4 regions of the Dickeya sp. CFBP 2040 genome follow, and region 4 is predicted to be linked to each of the others. Evidence: predicted binding sites of a transcription regulator. Region 4 holds the regulator's gene; each other region holds the start of a gene.
What was found. The regulator CRP, encoded in region 4, controls carbon source genes, mostly activating them, when cyclic AMP is high. The targets are predictions, from matches to a motif close to ATGTGANNNNNNTCACAT.
Positions count from the first base shown of each region.

Region 1 (5,042 bases), on a different contig from region 4:
CGGTTAACCGTATTCTGAAACAAAAGTTCCAGACTGGGCTATTCGAACGCCCCTACGTGAATGCTGAACAGGCCAATAACATTGTCGGCAAAGCGGACTGGCAACAGCTGGCGGACGACACTCAGGCGCGAGCACTGGTGTTGTTGCAAAACAACAATCTGTTGCCGCTACGTAAAAATAGCCGAGTCTGGCTGCATGGTATCGATGCGAAAGCCGCGCAGGCAGCAGGATTTATCGTTGTGGATACGCCAGAGCAGGCAGATGTCGCGCTGGTTCGTACTCACACGCCGTACGAGCAGCCGCACAAAAACTTTTTCTTTGGCAGCCGTCATCATGAAGGGTCGCTGGCGTTTAGTAACGACAACCCGGACTATCAGGCCATTGTACGCGCCAGCGCACGGGTGCCAACGCTGGTCACTGTCTATATGGAACGGCCAGCCATCCTGTCGAATATCGTGGGCAAAACCAGTGCATTGATCGCCAACTTTGGCGTCAGCGATAGCGTATTACTGAACCGGCTGGTTTCAGGCGCGGCTTACACCGCGAAACTGCCCTTCGAACTGCCGTCGTCTATGCAGTCGGTGCTAAAACAGCAGCCTGACCTGCCGTATGACAGCAATAAACCACTGTTCCCATTCGGTTACGGCCTGCCTCACTGACCCGCCGTCGCCCCGATGGAACCGGGGCGACAACCTCACGGCAACAAGACAACAGAAAAACGCGTCCACGACCTCATTTTTGTGATTCATGGCACACTGACAATATTAGCGTTATCATCACTGCACGATTAATCAGGATATTCCTCCTATGCGCAATACCATCACACTGTGCTGGCAGTATTTACGCGCTTTCGCATTGATTTATCTGTGTCTGTTTGCCGGCAATGCGATATCCGCGTTACTTCCTATCACCATTCCCGGCAGCATTCTCGGTATGCTAATCCTGTTCGCCTTATTAGCGTCGCAGATTCTGCCTTCAAGCTGGGTCAAGCCCGGTTGCCGTTTGCTGATTCGCCATATGGCGCTGCTGTTCGTGCCTATTGGTGTCGGGGTGATGAACTATTTTGGGATACTGCGTGACCAGTTTGGCCCGATTGTCGTTTCCTGTCTTATCAGTACCTTTGTGGTGATGATCGTCGTCGGTTACACCACCCAGATAATGCACCGTGACCAACAGTTGCTCCGCCAAAACAGCGCAGACACGAAGGAAGAGAAATGATGCTGAGTTATCTGTGGTGGTCGCTACCGCTAACGCTGGTAGTGTTCTTTGGCGCCCGCAACGTGGCGATGACGCTAAAAATGCCGTTGCTGAACCCATTGCTGGTATCAATGCTGGTGATCATCCCGCTGCTGCTGGTGCTGGATATTCCCTACGACCATTATTTCAGCGGCAGTTCTATCCTTAACAGCCTGCTGCAACCGGCGGTGGTGGCGCTGGCATTTCCGCTGTACGAGCAGATGCATCAAATTCGCGCACGCTGGAAATCCATCATCAGCGTCTGCTTTATTGGTAGCCTCACCGCCATCATTTCCGGCACCGTCATCGCCCTGTGGCTGGGCGCTTCACGTGAAATCGCCGCGTCGGTGCTGCCAAAATCGGTGACCACGCCAATCGCCATGGCGGTCGCCAGCGCCATCGGAGGTATTCCTGCTATCAGCGCCATGTGTGTAATTTTTGTTGGTATTATCGGCGCAGTGCTGGGCCACGCCCTGTTCAACCGGCTGAAAATCCATGCCAAATCCGCCCGCGGGTTGGCAATGGGCACGGCCTCTCACGCACTGGGCACCGCCCGCTGTGCGGAAGTCGATTTTCAGGAAGGTGCCTTCAGTTCGCTGGCACTGGTTATCTGCGGCATCATCACGTCGTTGATCGCGCCGTTTCTGTTTCCGGTGATCGTGCGTCTGATGGGTGCATAGTCGTCAGATACCCTGATGTCATCCAGATAGCAGGCTGGCGCCTCGAAATGCCGCTCGGCCTGCTTCCCTACACATGATAAGAAAACATTAAGACTGCCACATGGACGAACATGCATTTTATACCTTTCTTGAAGATAAACATTTCATCAAGTTACAGGAGCTGCTCAAGACATCAGACGACATCCTTGATGTCATTACGTTAAAGGAAAATCAGCACTCTCATATGTTGGCGTGGTGCCTGAATCCGAATGAAGGCCACGGCCAGCGAGATGCGATAATTAAAGATTTTCTGACCGCTGCCTATTACGCCAGCACAGAACATAAATACGATAATAAAAAATTCTTCCACACCTGGACCCCCGGTTTAATTCATCAGACCAGTTTTGGTTCGCTCTTTGTCTGTCGGGAGTTCAGCATTGTCGATGTTCACGAGAGTCGCCGCCGTCTTGATCTGTTTTTGATCGACCCGCAAAATAAATTTATTGTCACGATAGAAAATAAAGCTGGCTCAACCCCAGACGTCACCCAGCTTGATGACTATCAGGCTGCGGTGAAAAACGCGCTGGCGCGCAACGGCTGCTTTCAAGGCTATAAATTTCTGTTCGTCGCCATAGACAAATGGTTTAATCCGTCAGCCGAAAACGCCGTTGTCAGCCAAGCCAATCGCTGGGCATTTATGAATTACCAGTGGCTGAATAAGGCAGCGTATCGTGCCCGCCTGCAATCTGAAAACCATCATGCCTCAGTGCAACTGCTGTTATCGTACTGCCAGAAACAGACCGATTGGCAGAGTCCGGTCGAGCAAAAAATCTCCGAGCTTTCCGCTACGCTGGCAATCCGCTATGCGCCGCTGGTGGAATACTTTTACCAACAGAGAAATTGCTCGCCTGTCCAATGGCGAGCAAGCAACTTTACCGGCATAAATGCCGAAATGCTGCTCTTTCTGCAGCAACATCGCCCGCTCTGCGACAAGTTGATCCAATCCCGCGGAATCGCTGGCGTACTGGTTAACATGAAGAAAGCCCTACCAGATTTGCAGAGGGATGACGGGTCGAACAATCTGCAAATCAGCCGTACCTGGTTCAATTTTGTCACCGACACCATGCTGGCAATCAGCGCGGAAACGTACTGGCCTCTCTACGTGAATATTTTCAGAGAAAAAAGCGAACACGTCAGTCATCGCTTCGGCCTGCGAGTATTCTATGCAGAAGCCTATTTGAACGAAGCTACCTCCTCTTCGCATTCCGCATTCACCGACTTGATCTATCAATACTTTCCCGCAGGACGAAAATCCAGGGCTTATGACTGGAAAACACTCAGTCATCAATGTGGACTGAGCGCAGCGGAGGTGGTTGAGCAGGCAAAAAGACTCGCACAAAAAATAGATGCGATCATTCAACAGAGAAATGATGAAACGACATGACTGGACGGCGGCGTATAACCGCTACCGTAATACCAGCAAGGCTTGTGCGGATAAACTTGAGATACATCTCGCATTTGTGATTTCTTTTTCATTTATTTCATTTTGAACGTGATAATAATCACAAATGATCGTTGTGTGCCCAAGCAGACTTGAGTTAACACGCTTTGAACCAGGAAAGAGAGACCACTATGCAAGCACGCTTTCATGACGCATTCACGCAACTGCCCTCAGCGCTGCAAACCGCACTGGCGCCAATACTGGTGCGTGACGATTTCGCCGCCATGTTAACCGCTGACGAAGTAAGCCAGATTTGTGCCCAGTGCCGGCTCGACGCCGATGCATTGGCTTTTGCCTTGCTGCCGCTGGCTGCCGCTTGTGCACTCACGCCGGTGTCTGGTTTTCACGTTGGCGCGATAGCACAAGGCACCAGCGGTGCCTTTTACTGGGGCGCAAATATGGAGTTTGACGGCCTGCCGCTGCAACAGACTGTCCACGCCGAGCAAAGCGCAATCTGTCATGCCTGGCTGCGTGACGAACCTGCGCTGCGAGCGGTGACGGTAAACTACACGCCCTGTGGTCACTGTCGTCAATTCATGAACGAACTCAATAGCGCGGCTGAACTGCGTATCTGCCTGCCGGGGCGCTCACCCGCTCTGCTCGGCCACTACCTGCCGGATGCGTTTGGCCCGCGCGATCTGGCAATCAACACTCTGCTAATGGATAACATGGATAATGGATTAACGCTGACGACAGAAGACACGCTGCTGCAACTGGCGCTGGCAGCGGCAAACCGCAGCCACGCCCCCTATAGCAAGGCGTTCAGCGGCATCGCGCTGGAAACCCGGCAAGGCCGCCGCTACACCGGGCGTTATGCGGAAAACGCCGCATTTAACCCCAGTTTACCGCCCATGCAGGCAGCGTTAAATCTGGTCAATCTGGCTGGCGAGAGATTCGCCGACATTCAGCGCGCTGTTCTGGTGGAATCCAGCCACGCGACGCTGAGTCAATGGAGTCAGACTCAGCCGTTGTTGGCTTCCCTTGGCTGTGCCGACTTACAGCGCGAACTGGCGCACTAGCGTCTGACCTGCGCCGCCATTAGCATGGCGGCGTGCCCAATACCGTGACCGACAATTCACGCCACGTGAATAAAAAGGACAGAAAATTACCGTTTTTTTTCGCTGAATAAGCGGTAATATGTGATTTCCTCCGCATATTTTTTATATGCAAGCCATCTGTAATTATTTTAACTAACAATCCCTGTACATATTTTCTGGTTACTTTAAGATCAATGCAATCTATCGCTTCTCGCTGGTTCTACGAACCTATCTCCGTTACCCAAAGAGTCGAAAGTCATGGAATTGGAATACGAAAGTAAACGCCCTCTCTATATCCCTTATGCCGGTCCTATCCTGCTCGAATTTCCCCTGCTGAATAAAGGCAGCGCCTTTACCGAGGAAGAACGTGGTCAGTTCAACCTGCACGGCCTGCTACCCGAAGCGGTGGAAACCATTGAAGAACAGGCAGAACGTGCCTGGCGGCAGTATCAGGCATTCAAGAACGACATAGAAAAACATGTGTACCTGCGTAATATTCAGGACACCAACGAAACCCTGTTTTATCGCCTGCTGGACAACCACCTGAGCGAAATGATGCCAATCATTTATACGCCGACGGTAGGTGCTGCCTGTGAACACTTCTCCGAT
Region 1 covers NZ_JAAVXH010000020.1:72,278-77,319, forward strand. Annotated here, with positions in the region: gene Dpoa2040_RS02505 (glycoside hydrolase family 3 protein) at 1-659, shown strand, start outside; gene Dpoa2040_RS02510 (CidA/LrgA family protein) at 808-1,218, shown strand; gene Dpoa2040_RS02515 (CidB/LrgB family autolysis modulator) at 1,218-1,916, shown strand; gene Dpoa2040_RS02520 (PD-(D/E)XK nuclease family protein) at 2,017-3,339, shown strand; gene cdd (cytidine deaminase) at 3,528-4,415, shown strand; gene Dpoa2040_RS02530 (NAD-dependent malic enzyme) at 4,692-5,042, shown strand, end outside.
Region 1: a site for CRP is predicted at 3,396-3,413, ahead of cdd (cytidine deaminase). Genes of this name have one in related genera too.

Region 2 (5,042 bases), on a different contig from region 4:
ACGCACCGTCAGCGTATAACTGCCCTTCCGGCGTCAAATCCAGCCGTCGGGTAGTACGCCTGATCAGTTGCACCCCCAGCCGTTGATCCAGTTGCGTCAAACGCTTACTGACAGCCGGCAGCGACAGACCACTTTCACGCGCCACCGCCGTCAGGCTACCGAGCGCGGCGATGCGGCTGAAGAACAACAAATCATCGATTGAACGCATTTATTCTTCTCTTTTATTCAACAATGCCTTTACCGGAAGCGAAATTGTTTACACCAAATAGAGTAAATACACTCTCTGTTATCCGAGTGCAATCGTTCAAAAAAACGTTCAGGAGTTGTCATGTCTCAACCACATTACCGTATCGCCGTTATTCCCGGCGATGGCATCGGCAAGGAAGTGATGCCAGAAGGGGTACGGGTACTGAGCCGTACTGCCGAGCTGTTTAATCTCAAGCTGGAGTGGGAATGGTTTGATTTCGCCAGCGCCGATTACTACCTCCAGCACGGCAAAATGATGCCGGATAACTGGTTTGCGCTGCTCAAAGGCTTCGATGCCATCTACTTCGGTGCAGTGGGCTGGCCGGAAGTGGTGCCGGATCATGTGTCGCTGTGGCAGTCGCTGCTGTTATTTCGCCGTGAATTCGACCAGTACGTCAATCTGCGCCCCTGCCGCCTGATGCCGGGTGTGAAAGCACCGCTGGCTGGCCGCCAACCCGGTGATATCGACTTTTACATCGTGCGTGAAAATACCGAAGGCGAGTATTCCAGCGTCGGCGGTAAGATGTTCGCCGGCACCGAACGCGAAGTGGTGATTCAGGAAACGGTGATGACCCGTGTCGGCGTCGATCGCATCCTCAAATTCGCCTATGAACTGGCGATGCGACGCCCGAAAAAACACCTGACCTCAGCCACAAAATCCAACGGCATCGCCATCACCATGCCTTACTGGGACAGCCGCGTCGCCGAAATGGGTACCCACTATCCGGAATTGAAGGTGGACAAATACCACATTGATATTCTTACCGCCAACTTCGTGCTGCACCCGGACTGGTTCGACGTGGTGGTCGCCAGCAACCTGTTCGGCGATATTTTGTCCGACCTTGGCCCAGCTTGTACCGGCACCATCGGCATTGCGCCGTCGGCCAACATCAATCCGGACCGCACGTTCCCCAGCCTGTTTGAGCCGGTACACGGCTCAGCGCCAGATATCGCCGGCAAAGGCATCGCCAACCCTATCGGTCAAATCTGGTGCGGGGCGATGATGCTGGAACACCTGGGTCATTACGACGCCAGCGCGGCGGTACTCAGTGCAATTGAACGTGTGCTGGAACAAGGGCCGGAAAATGCACCGTTAACACGAGACCTTGGCGGCAGCGGCAGCACGGCGGCGCTGGGTAAGGCGATTGCACAGGCATTGAGCCGCTCACCACATCAAAATGAAGTAAAAGCAAGGTGAATCAAAACCGAAAAACATGAAAAGGCCGCTGTCATAGCGGCCTTCAGACTATCACAAGGTAAATATTGCACGTTTACGTAGGTTGAAGTTACATCAGGCTGCTGATTTGTCTCGTTTGCGTTCAGCCACCAGTACGACCCCTTTTCGTGATTCATTCGGCGCAAGGCTCCAGATGTCGCTCTCCGGGATACTGTGTCCATCGTATCGGACACGTTCACCATCATACGGCCAGAAAGCACGCCGTTCTGAGTCAAACACAAACACATCAATGCCAATCTCTTTACGTGCCATACGCGCCCACAATGCCTTCCCGCCAGGGAATTGAAGGTTATCACTTACCAGCACAATACCGTCATTAATGAGTGCTTTATACATAGCACTGGCGACATTGGCATTTCGTTCGCGCTTGGTGACAATCACGCCTTCAACCTGCGCAGAATGCGCATTCATCGGCTGCAGATTCTCGTAATAACCGATGACAGCCAGAATGGTTTCGGTTTCATCGTCGCTGTTACGGGATTTCAGGTCAATCTTTGCTACCACAACATGCCGTAAATCACCAGCAACGTCATCGGGTTCGCCATATATGGCAACGGCATGGTGTTGATCATTGTGAATATAAATATCCACAGCTCGACCGTTTACACTCGTTTCGCCAATTTTCCGGTATTCCCGCGCCATAGTGGCAGGGCTATATGACATAGGAATAATCGCCATATCAAAACTCCCGCTATCGTTGAGAACTGGTGACATTGTAAGCATAGCCTGTTGTAGTTGTTGGGATTGATAATATCAAACATCATGCCTATCTATTAGCCATTTAAGCGAGAGTAGCAAAACGCGCGTGTTAACGCTGCGTCCGACCATAACGCAATAACCCAGGAGCATATACATAAGATGAATATGTTCATACCCAACGAAAACAAGAAGGCCGCTGTCATAGCGGCCTTCTGTTTAATTCTGATCTGCTCAGAGCAATTAATGCATACCACCCAGCGGGATGTCTTTATAGGCATTGATATAAGCGACCAGAAGTTTTTTCAGTAAATTACGCATGTTGATCACCTTGGTTGACGAGAGAATTTGTGAACTTTCTGGTAAAAGATTGTACGTTTTGTTGAATGTCAGCGCAATGTTTTTGTGATTCAAATCACAAAAACATCATATGATACTCTGACCTTCCCGATTTACCCCGCAATGCAACCTGGTCAACCGGTTAATCCTGTGCAGCGTCGTTGCAACCAAAAGCATATGAATAACCGGGTTTGGATTATTCTTTGATCTATAAAATTATTTCCCGGCTAAGACAAAAGCCGCCATACTAGTCATGCCGCGTCATTCAGTGCGGCACTGCCGCGGGGGGCGCCCCACCCTTTCACTGACGATGTAAAACCTGCCCTATGGAAACCTGGAAACTCAACCTTTTCTCCGCCTGGCTGGGATGCTTTTTTACCGGCATGGCCATGAGTCAGATATTGCCGTTCCTGCCGCTCTATATCGAACATCTCGGCGTCAGCGATCACACAGCCCTTAATTTATGGTCAGGACTGGTGTTCAGTTCGGCATTTTTGGTTTCAGCCATTGTTGCGCCGATATGGGGCAGTCTGGCTGATCGCAAAGGCCGCAAGCTGATGCTGCTGCGCGCTGCGCTCGGCATGTCGCTGATCATGGGGCTACAAGGCATGGCGACCAATGTCTGGCAACTGTTCATGCTGCGTGCACTGATGGGGCTGACCTCCGGTTACATTCCTAACGCCATGGCGCTGATTGCCTCGCAGGTGCCGCGCAATCGCAGCGGCTGGGCGCTAGGCACGCTATCCACCGGGCAGGTGGCAGGCGTGCTGATTGGCCCATTACTCGGTGGTTTCATGGCCGATACCATCGGCCTGCGCATGGTGTTTTTCGTTACCTCCGCCATGCTGTTTATCTGCTTTCTGATTACGCTGTTCGCCATCCGCGAAAACGCGATTACCGTCAGTAAAAAAACACAGCTCAGTGGCCGGGCGGTATTCGCCTCGCTGCCTTATCCGCTACTGATTATCAGCCTGTGCTTCACCACGATGATGATTCAGATGGCGAACGGTTCCATCAGCCCAATCCTGACGCTGTTTATCCGTGACCTCACTCCCAGCACGGATAACATCGCCTTTATCAGCGGCGTTATCGCCGCCGTGCCGGGGGTGTCTGCGCTGTTATCAGCCCCTCGTCTTGGCCGCTTAGGGGACCGCATTGGCTCTCAACGGGTGTTGATCGTGGCGCTGTTTTTGTGCGCACTGCTGTTTTTCCTGATGTCGGCGGTGCAAAGCTCGGTCCAGCTCGGTCTGTTGCGCTTCGCGCTGGGGTTCGCCGATGGCGCGCTGATGCCTGCCGTACAGGCGCTGCTGGTGAAATACAGCAGCCAGCAGGTCACCGGGCGCATTTTCGGTTATAACCAATCCTGTATGTATCTTGGCAACGTGGTAGGGCCGCTGCTCGGCTCTACCGTTTCCGCCACGCTGGGTTACCGCTGGGTGTTTATGGTGACTGCAATGCTGGTCGTGATTAACGGCATCCAGTTGATGGTAAGTTTCGCTCGTCTGCCGAAAAAAGCCTGACCGTTTTCCGGGAAGCCGGGCTTCGGCTTCCCGTTTTCATCACCGCATCTCAGATTATTCATACGGCTTTCATGTTTCTGTCATTCTCATCGCCAAAGATAACGCCTGTGCAAACGTATGCACTCCTGACAAAAGGCGCTCACTATGTTTGGCAAAAATATGTTTGGCAAAAATACATCTGGCAACACCACTGGTTCACACAGCAAACACTCCTTTTCCCGCCTGCTGCTCGCCGCCGGTCTGGCCTGCAGCATGGCATCGCAGGCTGCCGACCTGGTCATCGCCGGACGCGATGACGTTTACGGCAAAGCACTCGACAGCACGCTGGCCCGTTTCCAGCAACAGCACCCTGGCAAGCAGATCGAACTGCTGAAACTGCCCTACGCCAACCTGTATGAAAAACTGGTGATTTCCCTGCGGGAAAACGCCTCATCCTACGACCTGATGTTGATGGACGACAGCTGGAGTCCGGAATTCGCCGGTAACGGCTGGCTGCAACCACTGCCGGAAAGCCTGCAAAGCAGCGACTTCATTCCTGCGGTACTGAATGTCTCGCGCGTGCCGGAAAACAGCGGCTCGGCGTACAGCCTGCCGGTAGTCGGCAACGTGGCGATGTTCGCTTATCGCCAGGACCTGTTCGATAAACACCAGCTCAAAGCGCCCGCCAGCTGGGATGCCGTATTAAGCGATGCCAAAACCCTGCAACAGCAGGAGCCAGGCGTCTCCGGCGTGGTGTTCCGCGGCATGAAGGGCAACCCGATTGTGTCCGGCTTTATGCCGATGCTGTGGGCCTACGGCGGCAATGTGGTCACCAATGGCAAAGCCTCGCTGGACTCTGCGCAAGCACTACAGGCACTCAATACCCTCAAGGCGCTGAAAGCCTTCGCGCCGACCGGGGTTGAGGTGTACAACGCCGCCGATGTCCGTCAGGCGATGGAGCAAGGTAAAGCGGCGATGGCGATCGAAGTATGGCCAGCCTGGGCTTCGACGCTGGACGACGCAGA
Region 2 covers NZ_JAAVXH010000056.1:62,867-67,908, forward strand. Annotated here, with positions in the region: gene Dpoa2040_RS07580 (LysR family transcriptional regulator) at 1-208, opposite strand, end outside; gene Dpoa2040_RS07585 (tartrate dehydrogenase) at 329-1,444, shown strand; gene Dpoa2040_RS07590 (hypothetical protein) at 1,538-2,161, opposite strand; gene azuC (stress response protein AzuC) at 2,423-2,500, opposite strand; gene Dpoa2040_RS07600 (multidrug efflux MFS transporter) at 2,845-4,038, shown strand; gene Dpoa2040_RS07605 (ABC transporter substrate-binding protein) at 4,183-5,042, shown strand, end outside.
Region 2: a site for CRP is predicted at 2,583-2,600, ahead of azuC (stress response protein AzuC). Genes of this name have one in related genera too.

Region 3 (5,042 bases), on a different contig from region 4:
ATTTGACCCAGTATCAAACCCGCGGCTCATTCGCCTATCTTTCCGATAGGAAAAAATTGTACGCCCGGTTCTTCTGGCAGCAATTTTCGCCGCAGCGTTACCGTCTGCTGCTGACCAGCCCACTAGGCAGTACCGAACTGGAACTACAGGCCAGCGCGAACAGCGTTCAAATTACCGACGGCCAGGGTAAGCGTTATGTGGGTAAAGATGCGCAATACATGGTTCAGCAGTTAACCGGCATGGCGATTCCGCTTGATAACCTGCGTCAGTGGATGCTCGGCCTGCCGGGCAACGCACAAGATTTCACACTGGATGAACACGCCCGACTGCGCAACGTGAACTATCAGCAAGGCGACCAGCACTGGAGCGTCACCTATCAGTCCTATACCAATGACCTGCTGCCGTTGCCGCAAAGTCTGGAGCTGACTCAGGGCGAACAGCGCATCAAACTGAAAATGGACAACTGGACAACGCAATAAATCATGTCGATCACCTGCAACGACTGGCCCTCCCCGGCCAAACTGAATCTGTTTTTGTACATCACTGGCCGTCGGGCTGACGGTTATCATAATCTGCAAACGTTGTTTCAGTTTCTGGATTACGGCGACACCCTGACCATCACGCCGCGCCAGGATAAACAAATCGTGCTGCTGACGCCGCTGCCTGGCGTCCCCGATGAACAGAATCTGGTGATCCGCGCCGCACGACTGTTGCAGGACTGGTGCCAGCACGCCGGCCTGCCGTTTGCCGGCGCTGACATCGCCGTTGATAAACGCCTGCCGATGGGCGGCGGTCTGGGCGGCGGCTCATCTAACGCAGCTACCGTATTGGTGGCGCTCAATCAGTTGTGGCACAGCCGGATACCGGTCGATACACTGGCCGCGCTGGGCCTGAAACTGGGGGCGGATGTCCCGGTATTTGTGCATGGACATGCCGCGTTCGCCGAAGGCGTGGGAGAGCAGCTTACCCCCGTCTCACCGCCGGAAAAATGGTATCTGGTGGTCCACCCCGGCGTCAGCATTCCAACCCCACTCATCTTTGCCGATCCGGATTTGACACGAAATACGCCAGTGCGACCACTATCGCAATTACTGACACAAACTTTCAGCAACGATTGTGAAGCCGTTGCAAGAAAACGTTTTCGTGAGGTTGAAGAGCGACTTTTATGGCTGCTAGAATACGCACCGTCACGCCTGACTGGCACGGGCGCTTGCGTGTTTGCTGAATTCGACACCGAGTCTGCCGCTCGTCAGGTGCTAGACCGGGCCCCGGAAGGATTAAATGGCTTTGTTGCACGTGGAGTGAACGTTTCTCCGTTGCAACAGCGGATTTCCGGGCAATTCAAGGGTTGCTAAAACACCACCGCCGACCGTGGTGCTCTAACGATCTTTTCCATACACCCGTATGTATATCCTGCTTGCGGTACGACACACGGCCTTCCGCAGGCGGAATATTTCTCTGGACGCAAGCTTGAGGTTCTTCTCGTGCCTGATATGAAGCTTTTTGCTGGTAACGCCACGCCGGAACTAGCACAACGTATTGCCAACCGTTTGTACACCAGTCTGGGCGACGCTGCTGTTGGTCGTTTTAGCGACGGCGAAGTCAGCGTACAAATCAACGAAAATGTACGCGGTGGTGATATTTTCATCATCCAATCGACCTGTGCTCCCACCAACGACAACCTGATGGAACTGGTCGTTATGGTTGATGCCCTGCGCCGCGCTTCCGCAGGACGTATTACCGCAGTCATCCCTTATTTCGGTTATGCCCGTCAGGATCGCCGTGTGCGCTCCGCGCGCGTGCCGATTACCGCCAAAGTTGTAGCTGATTTTCTTTCCAGCGTCGGTGTTGACCGTGTACTGACGGTGGATCTTCATGCCGAGCAGATTCAGGGGTTCTTTGATGTGCCGGTAGACAACGTGTTCGGCAGCCCAATCTTACTGGAAGACATGCTGCAGCAGAACCTGGACAACCCAATTGTGGTTTCTCCGGATATCGGCGGCGTGGTTCGTGCACGTGCTATCGCCAAATTGCTCAACGACACTGACATGGCCATCATCGACAAACGTCGCCCACGCGCCAATGTCTCTCAGGTGATGCACATCATTGGTGACGTTGCTGGCCGTGACTGCGTACTGGTCGATGACATGATCGACACCGGCGGCACACTGTGCAAAGCGGCGGAAGCGCTGAAAGAGCGCGGCGCTAAACGTGTTTTCGCTTACGCCACTCATCCGATTTTCTCCGGCAACGCGTGCGATAACATCAAGAACTCTGTCATTGATGAAGTGATTGTCTGCGATACCATTCCGCTGTCGGAAAATATCAAGGCACTGCCAAATGTACGCACGCTGACCTTATCAGGTATGCTGGCAGAAGCTATCCGCCGTATCAGCAACGAAGAATCTATTTCTGCGATGTTCGAGCACTAATCGATATTTCAGCCGTGCTATTACGCCATCGGATAATCATTATTCGATGGCGTTTTTAATGAAACCGGAATATTACAACGCGTATTATTTATTTCCGTTTCCAACCACTACAGGTTAGCAAAATAAACCTATCAATGAATAAAACGCATTGCCGAGATGTCACCGGCTGGTGCTGGCTTGATATCACCATTACTCAAGGATGCCGTTCGCGGCGACAACGCTTATCAAAGTGTTTAAGCCACCAATAACGGTCCGTCACAGTTTCCCGTCCGCTAATACGTGCGCCTGCCAGCCACAAAATAGCACCGGCAAAAATAGCCAGCAGTTCCACGAAATAGAGCGAACCCGGCAAATGTAATTCAGGCAGCTGATTAGCAATCGAATACGCTATTCCGGAAATCATAAGCAACAGACCTAATCCCATAAATGCGTTGCCCACCATCACAGCATTTCTACGTTTCATATTTCACCTCCAGAAATATCCAGTGGAAATAATCAGAATATAGCTGCATATTTCCTGATCTATTAATAGTATAAACAGCCTCCGTACCATTGGATTGCGGGCAGGATCACATGTTGGTGATCAACTGGCCCTGCGTTACACTAGCGACTTTGTCAATTATCCTGACGGGTTGCGTTGTCTTCAGCACCTCACCCCCGGAAATGTATCGCGTGAGTCGTATCAAATTATGAGTGGTATCAAACTGATTGTAGGTCTGGCGAACCCCGGCGCCGAGTACGCCGCTACCCGCCATAACGCCGGTGCCTGGTACGTTGACCGCCTGGCGGAAGCTTATCGGCAGCCGCTGAAAGAAGAGAGCAAATTTTTTGGCTATACCGCACGCCTGACGCTGGCAGGTAAAGATGTGCGCCTGCTGGTACCCACCACGTTTATGAATCTGAGCGGCAAAGCGGTAGCAGCGATGGCGACCTTCTACCGCATCCAGCCAGATGAAATTCTGGTAGCGCATGACGAACTGGACCTGCTGCCCGGCGTTGCCAAACTGAAGCTCGGCGGCGGTCACGGCGGCCACAATGGGCTGAAGGATATCGTCAGCAAACTCGGTAACAACCCCAATTTTCACCGTTTGCGCATCGGCATCGGCCATCCGGGCGATAAAAACAAAGTGGTGGGATTTGTGCTGGGCAAGCCGCCCACCAGCGAACAGGCGCTGATCGACCAAGCCATTGATGAATCATTGCGCTGTACCGATATCCTGATGAAGGAAGACATGATCAAAGCTATGAACCGCCTGCACGCCTTCAAAGCGTCATAGTGAGTGATCGGGCGGATCGAGTTCATGCCGCATTATGTGTATAATTGGCATTAAGACTGACTTTTTCCATTCTGACAGGCTTTTTCCAATCTAAAGCCTGATAATTAGTGATTTTTAAGGTGACATAAACATGGGATTCAAATGCGGTATCGTTGGGCTGCCTAACGTGGGTAAATCCACTCTGTTCAACGCGCTGACCAAAGCCGGTATCGAAGCGGCCAACTTTCCGTTTTGTACTATCGAACCCAACACCGGCGTCGTGCCGATGCCGGACCCACGTCTCGACCAGTTGGCCGAGATCGTCAAACCACAGCGTACCGTCCCCACCACCATGGAATTTGTGGATATCGCCGGTCTGGTAAAAGGTGCGTCCAAAGGCGAAGGTTTGGGCAACCAGTTCCTGACCAACATCCGTGAAACCGAAGCCATCGGCCACGTGGTACGTTGCTTTGAAAATGAAAATATCATCCATGTTGCTGGTAAAGTGAATCCGGCGGAAGATATCGACGTCATCAACACCGAACTGGCGTTGGCGGATCTGGAAACCTGCGAACGCGCCATTCAGCGAGTGCAGAAGAAAGCCAAAGGCGGCGATAAAGACGCGAAAATCGAACTGGCGGCACTGGAGAAATGCCTGCCACAGTTGGAAAACGCCGGCATGTTGCGTTCACTGGACCTGAGCACGGAAGAAAAAGCCGCTATCCGTTATCTCAGCTTCCTGACGCTGAAACCGACCATGTACATCGCCAACGTCAATGAAGATGGCTTTGAAAACAACCCTTATCTGGATCAGGTGCGTGAAATTGCGGATAAAGAAGGTTCCGTGGTGGTCGCCGTGTGTGCCGCCGTTGAATCGGACATCGCCGAGCTGGACGACGCCGAGCGCGACGAATTCATGGCTGAGTTGGGTCTGAAAGAACCGGGGTTGAACCGCGTAATTCGTGCAGGCTATAAACTGCTGAACCTGCAGACCTACTTCACTGCCGGTGTGAAAGAAGTCCGTGCCTGGACCATCCCGGTCGGTGCTACCGCCCCGCAAGCCGCTGGTAAAATTCACACCGACTTCGAAAAAGGTTTTATCCGCGCCCAGACCATCGCTTTTGATGACTTCATCACTTACAAAGGTGAACAAGGTGCCAAAGAAGCCGGAAAAATGCGTTCAGAAGGGAAAGAATATATCGTTAAAGATGGCGATATTATGAACTTCCTGTTTAACGTCTAAAAATAAAATCTGTTGTCTCATGAGGCTTCACGGAATCTCATGATAAGCAATAAGCTCAGAAAATCCACGCAGTTGCGTGGATTTTTAATTTCATAGCGTCTCAGATGAGAT
Region 3 covers NZ_JAAVXH010000042.1:52,050-57,091, forward strand. Annotated here, with positions in the region: gene lolB (lipoprotein insertase outer membrane protein LolB) at 1-479, shown strand, start outside; gene ispE (4-(cytidine 5'-diphospho)-2-C-methyl-D-erythritol kinase) at 483-1,355, shown strand; gene prs (ribose-phosphate diphosphokinase) at 1,485-2,432, shown strand; gene ychH (stress-induced protein YchH) at 2,626-2,895, opposite strand; gene pth (aminoacyl-tRNA hydrolase) at 3,122-3,709, shown strand; gene ychF (redox-regulated ATPase YchF) at 3,840-4,931, shown strand.
Region 3: a site for CRP is predicted at 2,990-3,007, ahead of pth (aminoacyl-tRNA hydrolase). Genes of this name have one in related genera too.

Region 4 (5,042 bases):
TCGTTCATCTTGCGTGAAGGCACCGACTATGGCGAGCAGGAATGCACGCTGGAAGACAAAGTGGCGGAGGTACGCCAGCAACTGGAGCAAGGCGAGGTGGTGCTGGTGTGGTCGGAATTGCATGAAACCGTCAATATCATGCCCCGCCGTCAGCTCAGCGGCGGTGAACGATATCACCCCTGAATCAATCGTTTGAAAACGTAAATTGGCGTGTCACTGCGGTATAAACATGCTAACAATGATCAAATATCTCTGACCAGAGTTGGCATCCGTCGCCGGAGATTGTCCCATTCACCGGAAGTTACACACCAATTCACCGGAGGTTACACACCATGTCGCACCAACATCCGATTATCGCGGTCACCGGCTCCAGCGGTGCAGGGACCACAACTACCAGTCTGGCGTTTCGTAAAATCTTCCAGCAATTGAATCTTCGCGCCGCGCTGGTGGATGGCGACAGTTATCACCGCTATACCCGACCGGAAATGGATATGGCGATCCGCAAGGCACGGGACCTGGGGCGTCACATCAGTTATTTTGGGCCGGAAGCCAATGACTTCTGCCAACTGGAAAACACCTTTATCGAATACGGTCGTAGTGGCACCGGGCAGACCCGCAAATACCTGCACACTTACGACGAAGCCATTCCCTACAATCAGGTCCCAGGCACCTTTACCCCTTGGGAACCAATACCAGAGCCGACCGACCTGTTGTTCTACGAGGGGCTACATGGCGGCGTGGTGACTGCTCAGCATAATGTGGCGCAGCACGTTGATCTGCTGGTCGGCGTGGTGCCGATAGTCAACCTGGAGTGGATTCAGAAGCTGGTGCGTGATATCAACGAACGCGGCCACTCCCGCGAAGCGGTCATGGATTCCGTTGTGCGGTCGATGGAAGATTACATCACCCATATCACCCCACAGTTTTCTCGTACCCACATCAACTTCCAGCGCGTGCCAACGGTAGATACCTCTAACCCGTTTGCCGCCAAAGCCATTCCGTCGATGGACGAAAGTTTTGTGGTGATCCACTTTCAGGGCCTGGACCATATTGACTACCCCTACCTGCTGGCGATGTTGCAGGGCTCGTTCATTTCTCACATCAATACGCTGGTGGTGCCGGGCGGTAAAATGGGGCTGGCGATGGAGCTTATCATGACGCCACTGGTGCAGCGGCTAATGGAAGGCAATCACATTGATTAAGCGATGCGACGGATTAAGCGGTGCGGCGGTTAAGTGAAAGACTCGCCGCCGCGTGCCGGCCCGTTAATCAAGCGCGATCACTTCATGACTGTGGGTTACCTTAACCGCTTTTTCCAACATCAGCGCCACAGAGCAGTATTTTTCAGCCGACAACGACACCGCACGTTCGACAACCTTATCGTTCAATCCTTTGCCGGTAACGATAAAGTGCAGATTGATGGCAGTGAACAGGCGCGGCGCTTCTTCACGACGTTCCGAGGTCAGGCGAACCTCGCAGTCTGCCACATCATGACGACCTTTTTGCAGAATAGACACCACATCAATGGCGCTACATCCACCTGCTGCCATCAGCACCATTTCCATCGGACTGGGCGCTTTATCACCAGCGTTGCCATCCATCAGCAGTTGATGCCCGGAAGCGGACTCGCCAAGAAACGTTAACCCTTCAACCCATTTCACCCGAGCCTGCATAATTTTGTCCTCAATCAATTATTTTTGAAATTTTACACCGCTTATGTATAAAAAAGCCTGATAATCAGAGCTTAATCATGCTGAAGCGAGACAACACGAGACACTACTCTCAACCTGTGTTACAAACAAAAGCGTAAGCCGATGTGTATTGCGTCTCTGCCTGACCTGCCACCGGCTTGCTGGCGTCATCTGATAGACAGCCTCAGTATATTTCCTGACGTCATTCCGCCAGGACGGAATTGAATTATAACTATGTTATCACGCCGTACAGGGAACTCTGAGCCCTGTGATTTGCGCAGTGAATTAACAACAGAGGATAACAGCGAATGGTTCTCGGCAAACCGCAAACAGACCCGACTCTCGAATGGTTCCTTTCTCATTGCCACATTCACAAGTACCCATCGAAGAGCACCCTGATTCATCAGGGTGAAAAAGCAGAGACGCTTTACTACATCGTGAAAGGCTCGGTTGCCGTGCTGATCAAGGATGAAGAAGGCAAGGAAATGATTCTGTCTTATCTGAATCAAGGCGATTTTATTGGAGAACTTGGCTTATTCGAAGACGGACAGGAACGCAGTGCGTGGGTTCGGGCAAAAACAGCCTGCGAAGTCGCTGAGATTTCTTATAAAAAATTCCGCCAGCTCATTCAGGTCAACCCGGATATTCTGATGCGGTTGTCCTCGCAGATGGCGCGGCGCTTGCAGGTGACTTCGCAGAAAGTCGGCAATCTGGCGTTCCTCGACGTAACCGGTCGTATCGCACAAACTCTGCTCAATTTGGCTAAACAGCCGGACGCCATGACTCACCCGGATGGTATGCAGATCAAGATCACCCGTCAGGAAATCGGCCAAATTGTTGGCTGTTCCCGCGAAACGGTGGGTCGTATCCTGAAGATGCTGGAAGATCAGAACTTGATCTCCGCACACGGTAAAACCATCGTCGTGTACGGCACTCGCTGATTTATCATCAGTTGGATTGTTGGATTGAAAAGAGCGTGCCATGGCACGCTCTTTTCGTTTCAGTCGGTTCAGTCGTTTCAGTCGAAGGCAACAGCGATTACGCGCCCTTCACCACCTGCGCTACCGCTTTTGCAAACAGCGCCATTCCCTGATCGATCTCTTCCGGGGTAATCACCAGCGACGGCACAAAACGGATGACGTCCGGCCCCGCCACCAGAATCATCAACCCCAGTTCCGCCGATGCCGCCAGGAAGTCACGGGCGCGGCCATGCCAGACCGGTTTCAGTTGTGCGCCCAGTAACAGCCCCATGCCGCGGATTTCATCGAAAATATCGTACTGTGTGTTGATCTGCTCCAGCGCGGACACAAAGCGCGCGTGGCGATCCATCACGCCGGACAGCACTTCCGGCGTATTGATCACATCCAGCGCCGCTTCCGCCACCGCACAGGCCAGCGGATTGCCACCGTAAGTCGTGCCATGCGTACCGACCGCCATCACTGATGCAATCTCTTCCGTGGTCAGCATCGCGCTAATCGGGAAACCGCCGCCCAGCGCTTTAGCGGTGGTCAAAATGTCTGGCGTGATGCCGTAATGCATATAAGAGAACAGTTTACCGCTGCGGCCCATACCACACTGCACTTCATCAAACACCAGCAGCGCCTGATACTGGTCGCACAGTTCGCGCACACCGTTGAGGAAAGCTGGCGTAGCTGGCGTGATGCCGCCTTCGCCCTGAATCGGCTCCAGCACCACTGCGCAGGTGTGATCGTCCATCACCGCTTTTACCGCATCCAGATCGTTGAACGGCACATGCACGATATCCGCCGGTTTCGGGCCGAAGCCATCGGCGTATTTCGGCTGACCGCCGACAGATACGGTAAACAGCGTACGGCCATGAAACGATTGGTAAAACGAAATGATTTTGGTTTTGTACGGGCTATGGCGGGTAATGGCGTAATGCCGTGCCAGTTTGAACGCCGCTTCATTAGCTTCCGCGCCGGAGTTGGCGAAAAATACGCGGTCGGCAAAGGTGGCATTGATCAGTTTGGTAGCCAGACGCAGCGCTGGCTCGTTGGTGAATACGTTGCTGGTGTGCCACAGGGTTTCACCCTGTTCTTTCAACGCCGCCACCAGTGCCGGATGGCAATGCCCCAGCGCCGTTACCGCGATGCCGCCGGAAAAATCGATATATTCTTTGCCCTGCTGATCCCAGACACGGCTCCCTTTGCCTTTTACCGGCACAAACTGCGCGGGTGCATAAACCGGAAGAATTACCTTATCGTAAGTATCCCGTGTTACTGCTGCTTTCTCTGTCGCCATTTGCTGCCCCGTTGTCATATCCCGTAGTGTGGAGTGAAGATCTTAAGTGAAAATATAATCAATAAATATGCATAAAAAATCAAAAATAGGCAATCGTTAATCTGATATGCCCAGATTTGAGTCCGCTATCTGATTATAAATAAAGGAAATTTTTCAGCAGTTGATGCCCCTGCTGGCTGAGAATGCTCTCCGGGTGGAACTGTACGCCTTCCAGCGGCAATGTGCGATGACGCACCCCCATTATCTCATCGACCACCTCGTCGGTTCCGGTCCAGGCGGTCACCTCAAAACAATCGGGTAGCGTATTCTTTTCCAGAATCAGCGAGTGATAGCGGGTGACGGTCAGCGGGTCTGCCAGCCCGGCGAACACACCGCAACCGGTATGCCGCACCGGCGAGGTTTTGCCGTGCATCACCTGACGGGCGCGCACCACCCGTGCGCCAAACGCCTGCCCCAACGCCTGATGTCCCAGACACACGCCCAGAATCGGCAGTTGACCGGCAAAATGGCGGATGGCCGCCAGCGAAATCCCGGCGTCGTCCGGCGTACAAGGGCCGGGGGAAATCACCAGCCGCTGCGGCGATAACCGCTCGATGTCCGCCAGCGTCAGCGTATCATTACGCCTGACCAGCACCTTCGCCCCCAACTCACAAAAATACTGGTACAGGTTGTAGGTAAAGGAGTCATAGTTATCGATAATCAGCAGCATGTCTTTATCTATCAGCAGATGAATTGACGTTATGATCGTCGCCAACATCAAGTCTAATGGCGCATGATGTCGCGTGAATACTGACGCTGAGTCTGAAGAGTTGGGAGGCGGTTGTCCAGACACGAGGCTGAAACAACCGGAACAGAAAGTAAATAAATGACGCGGTATCAGTAACAGAAAACTCGATCATAGCGTACCGATGATGAACGGCATGACGTTGCTGACGTCAACGGTGTAACGATACAAATTGGCGTGCAGCAGTGCGAGGTGTTCTTTCGGATTGAAGAACTCCAGCACCAGGTCCCAGCAATCGGATTCCGGATAGCTTACCGGGCTGAGTGTCGCGCTAATCTTGTTCAGGAATAATCCTTCAGCAAAAG
Region 4 covers NZ_JAAVXH010000096.1:21,572-26,613, forward strand. Annotated here, with positions in the region: gene Dpoa2040_RS14680 (YheU family protein) at 1-183, shown strand, start outside; gene Dpoa2040_RS14685 (phosphoribulokinase) at 333-1,202, shown strand; gene Dpoa2040_RS14690 (OsmC family protein) at 1,266-1,673, opposite strand; gene crp (cAMP-activated global transcriptional regulator CRP) at 2,000-2,632, shown strand; gene Dpoa2040_RS14700 (aspartate aminotransferase family protein) at 2,730-3,953, opposite strand; gene Dpoa2040_RS14705 (aminodeoxychorismate synthase component II) at 4,087-4,662, opposite strand; partial or broken gene Dpoa2040_RS14710 (peptidase S8) at 4,849-5,042, opposite strand, start outside.